2 regions of the [Clostridium] hylemonae DSM 15053 genome follow, and region 1 is predicted to be linked to the other one. Evidence: a T-box and tRNA genes for the amino acid it is inferred to sense, from the RefSeq annotation. Region 1 holds a T-box; the other holds one or more tRNA genes.
The links. The T-box of region 1 lies ahead of proS (proline--tRNA ligase). A T-box ahead of a tRNA ligase gene usually reads a tRNA of that ligase, here a tRNA-Pro.
Positions count from the first base shown of each region.

Region 2: it encodes a tRNA-Pro, which carries the amino acid that the T-box ahead of proS (proline--tRNA ligase) is inferred to sense. The anticodon was not compared.

Region 1 covers NZ_CP036524.1:523,662-528,843, forward strand. The annotation lists gene glgD (glucose-1-phosphate adenylyltransferase subunit GlgD) at 1-114, shown strand, start outside; gene spoVG (septation regulator SpoVG) at 145-438, shown strand; gene LAJLEIBI_RS02485 (RluA family pseudouridine synthase) at 610-1,338, opposite strand; gene LAJLEIBI_RS02490 (calcium/sodium antiporter) at 1,436-2,401, shown strand; T-box leader at 2,501-2,714, shown strand; gene proS (proline--tRNA ligase) at 2,805-4,247, shown strand; gene LAJLEIBI_RS02500 (transposase) at 4,355-5,122, shown strand.
Region 2 covers NZ_CP036524.1:3,001,623-3,006,804, forward strand. The annotation lists gene LAJLEIBI_RS13970 (PfkB family carbohydrate kinase) at 1-47, shown strand, start outside; gene LAJLEIBI_RS13975 (nitroreductase family protein) at 119-880, opposite strand; gene LAJLEIBI_RS13980 (GNAT family N-acetyltransferase) at 1,000-1,380, opposite strand; gene LAJLEIBI_RS13985 (glycine zipper domain-containing protein) at 1,436-1,825, opposite strand; tRNA gene LAJLEIBI_RS13990 (tRNA-Pro) at 2,807-2,880, opposite strand; tRNA gene LAJLEIBI_RS13995 (tRNA-Gln) at 2,935-3,005, opposite strand; gene LAJLEIBI_RS14000 (GNAT family N-acetyltransferase) at 3,176-4,384, opposite strand; gene LAJLEIBI_RS14005 (MATE family efflux transporter) at 4,381-5,182, opposite strand, start outside.

The sequences.
Region 1 (5,182 bases):
TACATTGAGAACTGTATTGTAGAAAGTCGTGACACAATCAGAGCAAATACGCGCCACGTTGGTGAGAACGGTGTGAAGGTAGTCGTGGAAAAGAACGAGAGGTATGCACTATAGTGCACGGCTGACAGAAAGGGGCTTGAAAAAATGCAAATCACAGATGTACGCGTACGTAAAGTAGCAAAAGAGGGAAAACTTAAGGCGGTAGTTTCCATTACTATGGATGATGAATTCGTAGTACACGACATTAAAGTAATCGAAGGAGAAAAGGGACTCTTTATTGCTATGCCCAGCAAAAAAGCATTAGACGGCGAATATCGGGATATTGCGCATCCAATCAACTCGGGAACAAGAGAGCGGATTCAAAGTATTATCCTCGAGAGATACGAAGAAGCGTTACAAGAAGAGCCAGTTGCAGAGCCAGATATGGCAGAAGTATAGAACTTGGCGGTCATTGAGATTTGAGAGAGATCGGAAAAGGACATCCTTGCGGGGATGTCCTTTTTGGCGGAGATGGGACGGCAGAACGGGGCCGGCCGGGGACGGGGGAAATTGAGATTTCCCCCGTCCCCGCTGACGTTTTCCGTGTCCCCTTTTGAGGTATCCATGTCCCTACAATAAAGAAAAATCCATCTGCCGTCCTGTTCTGGGGTGGCGGAAGCTTAATTTATATGCGCACAGCTGTATTTGCTGCCATTCTCCATCATTTGGAGCGCCAGGGTTATATTTTGTATCGCCGGCAATTGGACAGCCTAAATGGGCCATCTGAACGCGTATTTGGTGGTGGCGTCCGGTGTCCAGCTGAATATCCAGCTCGGTCTGCGGGCCGGCCGGGGACGGGGGAAATTGAGATTTCCCCCGTCCCCGTTTCGTTTCGCCGTGTCCCTTTTTGAAATAACCATGTCCCTCTTGGATTATTTTATAATGCAGCCGGGCTTGTTTGGCGCCGGGGGTATCTGGTGTGCAGATGCGGGAAGTATTTGTCCGCCCGTCTTTCAGCATGTAGTTTTCCAGTGTATCTTCTTCTCGCGGTGGAATGCCGTCCACCAGTGCCCGGTAATATTTTCCGAAGCCTTTATTTTGCAGCTGCCGGTTCAGCTCTTTCGCAGCAAAGGGGGACTTGGCGAATACGAGGATTCCCTCCACAGGCTGGTCCAGGCGGTGGATTACGGCAAGATAAGGCTCTCCGTTTTGCGGTTCCTGAGAAAAAATATGTGTTTTGAGCATACTTACCATATCCGGAGCCGATGTATTTTTAGTCTGGACAGCGGTTCCATGAGGTTTTACACATACGATTATATCTTTATCTTCATACAATATATCTAAACGGTTACTTTTCATAGAGAAATCTCCTTGACTTTGGTTGAATGGACTCTTATCATTTAAACATAGTGCATGAAAATATGCAAATATATTGAGCGGAAGAGGATAGTTGACTATGGAGTATGTAAAGCTGATATTGGGCTTTTTATTATTGATAAAGGGAGCAGATCTGTTTGTGGACGGAAGCTCCAGTGTGGCAAAGATATTAAAGGTGCCGGCCATCATCATCGGTCTGACCGTTGTGGCGTTTGGGACAAGCATGCCGGAACTTTCCGTCAGTGCAACGGCAGCCCTGAAGGGGAACAATGATCTTGCGGTGAGCAATGTGCTCGGATCAAACCTGTTTAATCTTCTTGTGGTACTGGGATGCTGCGCGCTCGTGCAGCCTGTGAGGGCCAAATGGTCACTTCTGAGAAAAGAGTTTCCTTTTTCCATATTTATTACACTTATTCTGCTGCTGCTGAACTCTGATTTTTCAATTACAAAGGTATTGAAAGGTGACCAGATTTTTGTTCTCGGTAGATACAGCGGTCTGCTATTATTGACGTTGTTTGTGGTTTTTCTTTTTGCAACAGTACGATCTGCGCTGAGATCGAGGAATGAAATGCCGGTCGATGAGGAAGACTATAAGGTAATGAGCCCATTAAAGAGCGGGGTTTTTATTGCCGTCGGCCTGGCAGGTATCATATGGGGCGGAGACCTTGTTGTTGACAGTGCCAGCAGTATAGCAAAAGACTTTGGACTAAGCCAGACATTTATCGGCTTGACCATCGTGGCTCTGGGCACATCACTGCCGGAGCTGGTGACCTCCATGGTAGCTGCCGGCAAGGGGGAAAATGACCTTGCAGTGGGAAATGTCGTCGGTTCCAATATTTTCAATATTCTGCTGATACTGGGCGTGTCTTCCGTCATAACCCCTATAAAGCTTGACGTGACAGCAGTGTATGATACCCTCATACTTGTCGCTGCCAGTATCATCGTGTATGTGGCGGCCATCAGCAAACATGAAATAAAAAAGACAGAAGGGGTCATGTTCCTGTTGGCATATCTCGCATTTTTTGTGTACATTTTATTGAGATAAAATGTATCAGCCGGTAAAATTATGCTTGACAAATATAGTCTGCTAAAGTAAAATTACGTTTAACTAAATATCTGCCGGCAATGCTAGTTGCACAAGGCAGAATGGGCGATGAAAAGGAATAGTAGTTGCAAAGGAAATTCCACAGAGAGAGAATCCGCGGCGCTGAAAGATTCTTGTTTTGAAATGCGATGAACCTACCTTGGAGCCACTGTGCGAAAGCACAGCGTTTCATCAGCGTTAATGGTGATCAGAGAGAGCTGCGAAAGGGTCGCAGTTAACTAGGGTGGTACCGCCGAGCTTTTCGGTCCCTTTTCAGGGAAACGAAAGGCCCGGCGTTTTTTGTTTCCCGGCGAAAATTAAATAAGTGGGGCAAGGGCCCTGCGGTTAAAAGGAGAAGAGAAACATGGCAAAGGAAAAAAAATTAGTAGAAAATATCACACCACGTGATGAGGATTTTGCACAATGGTACACAGATGTTGTACGTGAGGCGGAGCTTTGCGATTATTCCAGCGTAAAAGGCTGTCTCAACTATCTGCCGAACGGCTATGCTATTTGGGAACTGATCCAGGCAGACTTGGACAAACGTTTTAAAGAGACCGGAGTAGAAAATGTATACCTTCCTACTCTGATTCCTGAGAATCTTCTTGAAAAAGAGGCCGACCATGTAGAAGGATTTGCTCCTGAGGTTGCATGGGTTACCCACGGCGGTATGGAGAGACTTCAGGAAAGGCTCTGTATCCGTCCTACATCTGAAACTTTATTCTGTGATTTATGGTCAAAGACCGTTCAGTCATACAGAGACCTTCCAAAAGTGTGGAACCAGTGGAACTCTGTACTTCGATGGGAGAAGACGACAAGACCGTTCCTTCGTTCCAGAGAGTTCCTGTGGCAGGAAGGCCATACGCTTCATGCGACTTATGAAGAGGCGGAGGAGCGTACGATACAGATGTTCCATGTATATGAGGACTGCTACAAAGAGACGCTCGCCATTCCTTTCGTATCAGGAAGAAAAGCAGAACATGAAAAATTTGCCGGAGCGCAGGACACGTATACGATCGAAGCGCTTATGCATGACGGAAAAGCGCTTCAGTCAGCGACAAGCCACTTCTTTGGAAGCGGATTCCCTGACGCATTTGATATAAAATATGTAGATAAGAACAACCAGCTTCACAGCGCCTATGAGACATCATGGGGATGGTCCACGAGAAGTATCGGCGCGATCATCATGGTCCACGGTGATGACAGCGGGCTTGTACTTCCTCCTCATGTTGCTCCTGTAGAATGTAGGATCATCCCGATCGCACAGCACAAAGAAGGCGTGCTTGACAGGGCAAACGTACTGCTCGATGAGCTGAAAAAGGCCGGTTACAGAGTGAAGATCGATGATTCAGAAAAGAGTCCGGGATGGAAATTCTCTGAACAGGAGATGCTTGGTATTCCTACACGAATTGAAATCGGACCAAAAGATATCGAAAAGAATCAAGTTGTTGTTGTCCGCCGGGATACCCGGGAAAAGATCATCGTTTCTCTGGATGAAATCGCTACAAAGCTGCGTGACATTTTGGAGACGATCCAGGAGGATATGTACAACAGAGCGGTAGACTTCCTGAACGGTCATATAGACACAGCTGTTGAAATGGACGAAATGGTTGAAAAGTTCAAAGCAAACCGCGGATTTGTCAAAGCCTGCTGGTGCGGAGATCCGGAATGCGAAGGTGAAGTAAAATACGCCACAGGCGGAGCTGCTACACGGTGCCTTATAGAAGATGAAGAGATGATATCAGATAAGTGCATCTGGTGTGGAAAACCTGCAAAACACATGGCATATTGGGGAAAATCATATTAATTTTAATTTGGGGACGGAAGTTTTTTAGAAAACCTCCGTCCCCAACTAAGATAGTCATGTCCCCAAACAAATTTACCCTGTCCCCATCTGCTGGGAGGATAAAATATATGTCAAGGCATAGAAGAAGAGAAAGTATAACAGGGCTGTACCATGTTATGGCCCGCGGATTAAACCGCGCTGCAATATTTGCGGAAAACAGAGAACGGAAAAGATTTATAAGTCTACTACGGGATAACCTATCCCAGTTTAATGTGGCAGTATATGCATACTGCATAATGCCGAATCACATACATCTGCTTGTCAAAACAGAAATTCAGGAGCTTTCATCATTTATGGCTAAAGTCTTAGCCGCATATGCCCAATATTATAACTACAAGAATAACCGAATAGGATATGTGTTTCAGGACCGCTTCAAGAGCCAATGCATCGAAGAAGAGGAGTATTTCTGGAACTGTCTTAGGTATATCCACCTTAATCCCCTGATGGATAGAGATTTGAATAAACTGCAAAGCTATAAATTCTGCAGCTTCCATGAGTATTGCCACCGTAAAGGTGACATTTTGAGCGAACATGCATTTATAGTAAAAGAAAAAAGATTTCAGACAAACAAGCAATTTCTGGCATTTCATAAAAGGGATAACAGGGATGTATTTGTGGATGTTTCGGAAGACACACACTGGAATAATCTGAGAATAGCACGAGAAGTGCTTTTCGATATGCAGTGGCAGCTGGGGGTACCTGAAGAGGAAATATTGGAATACATAGACACGCGCAGGCTGTTTGGTGAAGTTTTAATGAAGTCTCTGGGAATTTCAAAAAAAGGTGCGGATGAGATTCAGGCAGTTCTTAGAAAAGAAATAAAAGGAACCGGTTAACCAAAAGAGGGACATGGTTATTTAAATTTGGGACAGGGTAAAATGCGTTGGGGACGGAGG
Region 2 (5,182 bases), 1.4 Mb from region 1:
TTTATCAGGATGACATACACGCCATGTATGTGGAGAGCGGACTTTAACGCGGCGCAGCCGGGCCGCACCCGCCCGGCTGTTTTATGCCGCAGCTGAAAAATACCTCAAAGCATCCTGTCTATGCTTTGAGGTATTTATATTTTGCCGTCAGTGTCTCTCTCTCTTCCCCGCCTTCATCATAAAACAATTCTCTTTCAAATTGTATCTTCTCATGGCGGAGACATAATTCCAGGAACAAAAGAAAGATCCCCATATCGATCCGGTTGTAGTATGTCACCTTATGAGCGGGCATGATCCCCCGCCTGCCGGGCTTCCTGTATCTGAACACTAAGAGACACCCTTCGCGGTTTTCCACCAGCCACGGCTGCGTATTGCAGGCGCTGGGCGCAAACCTTGCGATGCCGGCAGCATTCCCTATATACGGCCCGTCCCAGATCTCCTCCACCGGTTTTCTCTTACTTTTAAACATGTCTTTTCTGAACTTGTTCTCCCGCACTTTTTGGACCGCGATCATGATAACAAATTCCATGTTATCTTTTTCCGGTTCATCTGCTTTTCCTATGCCGAACCAGAGCGCCCCGATATTCAGGGAGGCAAGGTACAGATCAAGCTGTTCCCCCACATATCCGATATTCTGCAGATAATTGTCCTTTTTCTCACTATACAGCAGTAAACAATATTCCTGTCCTCGCTTACATGTCGTATGCCCGGCGGAACATATCTGCATGTCGATCTTGATATCCTTATCGAGCGGTATGAATTGTTTGAATTTTTTCTGAATGTGCTGTAACTCCTCTAATGTTATCGCTTCGCCTTCAGCGCCTCTGAATACGTGAAATGATCTGCGTTTGAAGATCATTTCATATAATAGATCGTCCATTGCTTTCCCCTCCGTATAAACAGAGGATATTATGATTTAAAATATAATTCAACCTTATTTTTAAAATATTTTAACATTCCCACAATTACTGCCATATCTGTATAGCAGAATTATAACAACTATCTTTTCTTCGCTATTATGTAGGACTGTAAGCCCTTTTGGCACCCATTTTTTTCATAAAACTCCTCTGCTCCGGGCTGTGCGCCAAAATACAGCATAGTTGGGGTATTTTTTCTGGCAAGCTGGAGAAGACTGCTGCCGATTCCCTGTTTCTGATACTCAGGAAGAACGAGCAGTTCCGTAATTGTTCCAAAATAATAGCCATCTGTAAGAACACGTAGACAGCCCACAAGCATTTTATCATCATAAGCAGATATATTCAGCGTTTTTGATAATGCCGCCTGCGTTTTATCCACATCATAATCCCCGGGCCACACTCTGTTTACGAAAGAGATAAAAACTGAGGCATTAAGCTTCTGGTCATTTACTTCATATTCTATCATTTCCCGCACCTCCATAGATTTAAAGCAAATCTCATGAAACTTTGATATGGCTTTATTTGTTTTCTAAGGACACCGGAAAACCATCTGTTTCTTCGGCAATCCGGTCGTCAACTGAGAACTTTTCCTCTTTCATTTTCGTCTCGGTAACTCTATACTCTTTTTCTGCCCCATTCTTGTCTATGGCATATATCACTATATCTGATGAATCTTTTATTGTTTCGATCCTGCTTACTTTCATCATATTTTCAGAAAGTCTTTTATCCTTCGCAGAACCGACCGCCATACCGATGCACATACCTAACGGGATTCCAAAACACAGTCCCATAGACATATTATCAGTATAGATGATCTGTCCGAATACTAAGCCAATGGATACGCCAAAGCACATCCCAAGGCTCATATACATCGTTGTATACTTTTTGACTGAATCTTTTTTATCCAAACTATTGATCCTCCTCAAACTCCAATCTACCGATTTTATAATTTATAGTGATACTAATTTTCAAGCCTGTTCTATCTCGAATCACTGAATATAACAGGCTTTGTAAGTGGGGAGGGGTTGAATCCCGACCAAATCCCGACCAACAACAAATATAAGCAAGCGACCTAAACTGTCAGAAAGGAAATCTTGTATATCCGTATATTGTTTTTAGAGATTAATTTGACATTTTCCAATACACTTGTTAATATATAACTATAAAAGGTGTTACCGATAGACGGTTTCCCAATTTAATCAGTTATATAAAAAGTAACCTTTCCTTGGTCGGGGCGGTTACTTTTTTGTATGGTTTATGTATGCAACTAGAATCGTTACAATGATTGCAAGAATCATTAGTACGATGGAGAGCATTTCAAAATCACTCATACATTCGCCCTCCTTTCCTAGATTTCACAATTGGATAAAACCAATTTAGATTTCTATGTAATCAGAGGGTTCAGTCCCTCTGTCAGAGGGCAAACCGCCTATTCCGTTATGGTAACACCTAATTATATTTTAACAAAGCAACTGCCAAATAGCAATTTAAACTCTCTCCCCGTAATTGACTCTGGAAAGATAACGGCAACAGTGACAAAAGCTGCCGTCACAAATATTACAATACCATTTACAAAAGAATTTTCAGAGGCCCCAATCCTCACTTTTTCATGGATTACATCACAAATGACAGCCAAGGTTTCTCAATAAAAAGCGCAGGGGTAAAAAGTGCAGTTGTAAGCGTATATAGTTCCACCGATGCGCATGGCGTTACAGTTTATTAGCCGGCCATATTAAGTTAATTATAGATTATTACATCAAAGAGGAAATAAAAAAAAGATCAGTATGTAGAGAGAACAAGGTAAACGGCGGCGGTATTACCAAACTACCAAAGCCAACCTATTTTTTAACTCTTAAAAAAACGAAAACCCCCATAAAATGGGGGTAAAATCGGAGTGACGTGATTCGAACACGCGACCTCTACGTCCCGAACGTAGCGCTCTACCAAGCTGAGCCACACTCCGTTGTTTAGTTTACCGGATGCTATACAGACTGCATCCGGCGCCCCTGCCAAGGAACTACGGATAGAGGATTTGAACCTCTACTAACAGAGTCAGAGTCTGCTGTGCTGCCATTACACCAATCCGCAATACAGCTCGTCATTTCTTTGACGGAACAAATATAATTATACCAAATAATTTTCAAAAATCAAGTCCTTTTTTATATTTTTTTTAAAATACCGCAAATGAGTATAACTTTCGTTTCATCTGCGGTATTTGAATGCTCCTGACAAAGCGTATGAAAAAATATCCCTGCAGATTAAAAGTAATCAGATATATAAGGGGTCTGTTGTTCAATGGCATCCTCCAGCATATCAATGACGGCTTCACTCGTCTGCAATCTTCCGATTTTCGCGAGATAATCCGGGCGTTTATAGCCCATGAGCATTGTCGTCATTGTCTGAATATTGATTTTATCCGGGCACTGCGCAGAGATTCGAGTGGCCTCTCCGTGCCCGTTTTCAGATATCCTCAATAAAAACGAACCTTGATTGCACTCCAGGATCGGGTCGGTCATTGTAAATCTCCATTCGCGCTCCGTGATGTCCGGCTTGAACGGATATTGCGCTATAAATGCCGGAAAGTCCACGATCCTTGCCATATAATAGGGCGAAATAACTTCTTGAATACTGGCGTCCTCCAACAAAAAGGCTAAGGGTTCGTCCGTATAAGTGTTTCCCTCAACTTTGTCGATCATTGAAAAATGTGCTGATACAAAGTTCCACAGGCCTGTTCTGGCTTCTTCGGTATTGAAGATCATGTCCTTGATATGAAAAACCTCATTTTCGATCCAGTAGATGATATACCCGTCCGGCTCCTCGTTCTCGTTATAGTACACAGCCGACATAATATCGTCTTTATCCCAAAGCCAATACTCGTTCCACGCAAGATCATCCCTGATAATAGCGCCGTGGGTGTGCGCTGCATACCGGTCATACGCGGCCTTTAATTCCTCACTGTCCGTTTTGACGCGCCGGATCTCCCCTGTAACCTGCTGGTTTTTCGGAAGCTGATAATCTTTGATCTCATAGACGATTTTATCTGAGATCAGTTCCCAGCCCTTCCGTCGGTAGTAAGGGATCGAATATGGATACAGATAACAGATATACTGTCCCTTTTTCTGCATGTTTATCAACGCCTGCTGAAGCAGCTTATGCATCAGCCCCATATTTGAATATTCCGGATAAGTCCCAACACCGGTCAGCCCGCCCATAGAATATATCCTGCCAAAAACATTGATCTGCATAGGATAGACTGCTACCTGAGAAACTAATGTATCTCCGTCAAACCATCCAATCACATCTGCTTTTTCCATCGTTGGGAATTTGGCCCGTATGATTTCCTTTTCCTGCCATCCAACTGAATTTAGTTCCTGGTCCGTCACTTGGAACACATATCGCAGTAATGCATTATATTGTTCCAGATATCTGCTGTCAACTGACCGCATTTTTAATTTTCTTTTGATCATAGTCTAACCTCACTTAGATGATTTTCTTTTTTCCATCCTTTTTTATAGCGAAGAAACAGGCCTGCCGTGAGTATGAGCGTAAGGCCTTCTGCCAGCGTCGGGCTCCACCATATGCCGCGTCCTCCGAACAGAGCGGTGAGGACGCCAAGGCTCAGCACGAGCATGACGATACTTCTCGCCACCGATATGACCATGGCCGATACCGGCCTCTCCACTGCCGTAAAATAGCCGCCGATCACGATATTGTATCCGGCCACGAGGAACGACAGCACGAAAATGCACATTACATGCACAGAGTAAGCGCTCAGTTCCGTGAGTTCTTTCGCTACGAACATTCCTACGATCCCTTTCGCCCCGAGAATACTTCCGGCTGTAAATGCCACAGACACGACCACCGCGGCCACAATACCGTAACGCATCAGCTTCCGGCAGCGGTCCATCCGCTTCTGGCCGTAGTAGTAGCTGATGAGCGGCTGGTATCCCTGGGCGATTCCGACCATGGACATGATGGCAATAGAATTTACATATGAAATGATCGTATAACTTACGAGAGCGTCTTCGTTCAGGTAGCGCAGTATCGCCTGGTTGAACAGGAAGATGATCAGCCCTGTCGACAATTCTGTAATACCCGAGGGAAGCCCATTTTTGAACTCTCTCCACACAAGAGGCAGATCCAGCCTGAACTTCCTGAATTTGATGGTTCCCTTTCCCCCCAGAAAATGCATCAGATAAAGTCCGATAAGCGCTGCGTTGGACAGTCCCGTGGCAAGCGCCGCGCCGCTGATCCCCATATTCCAT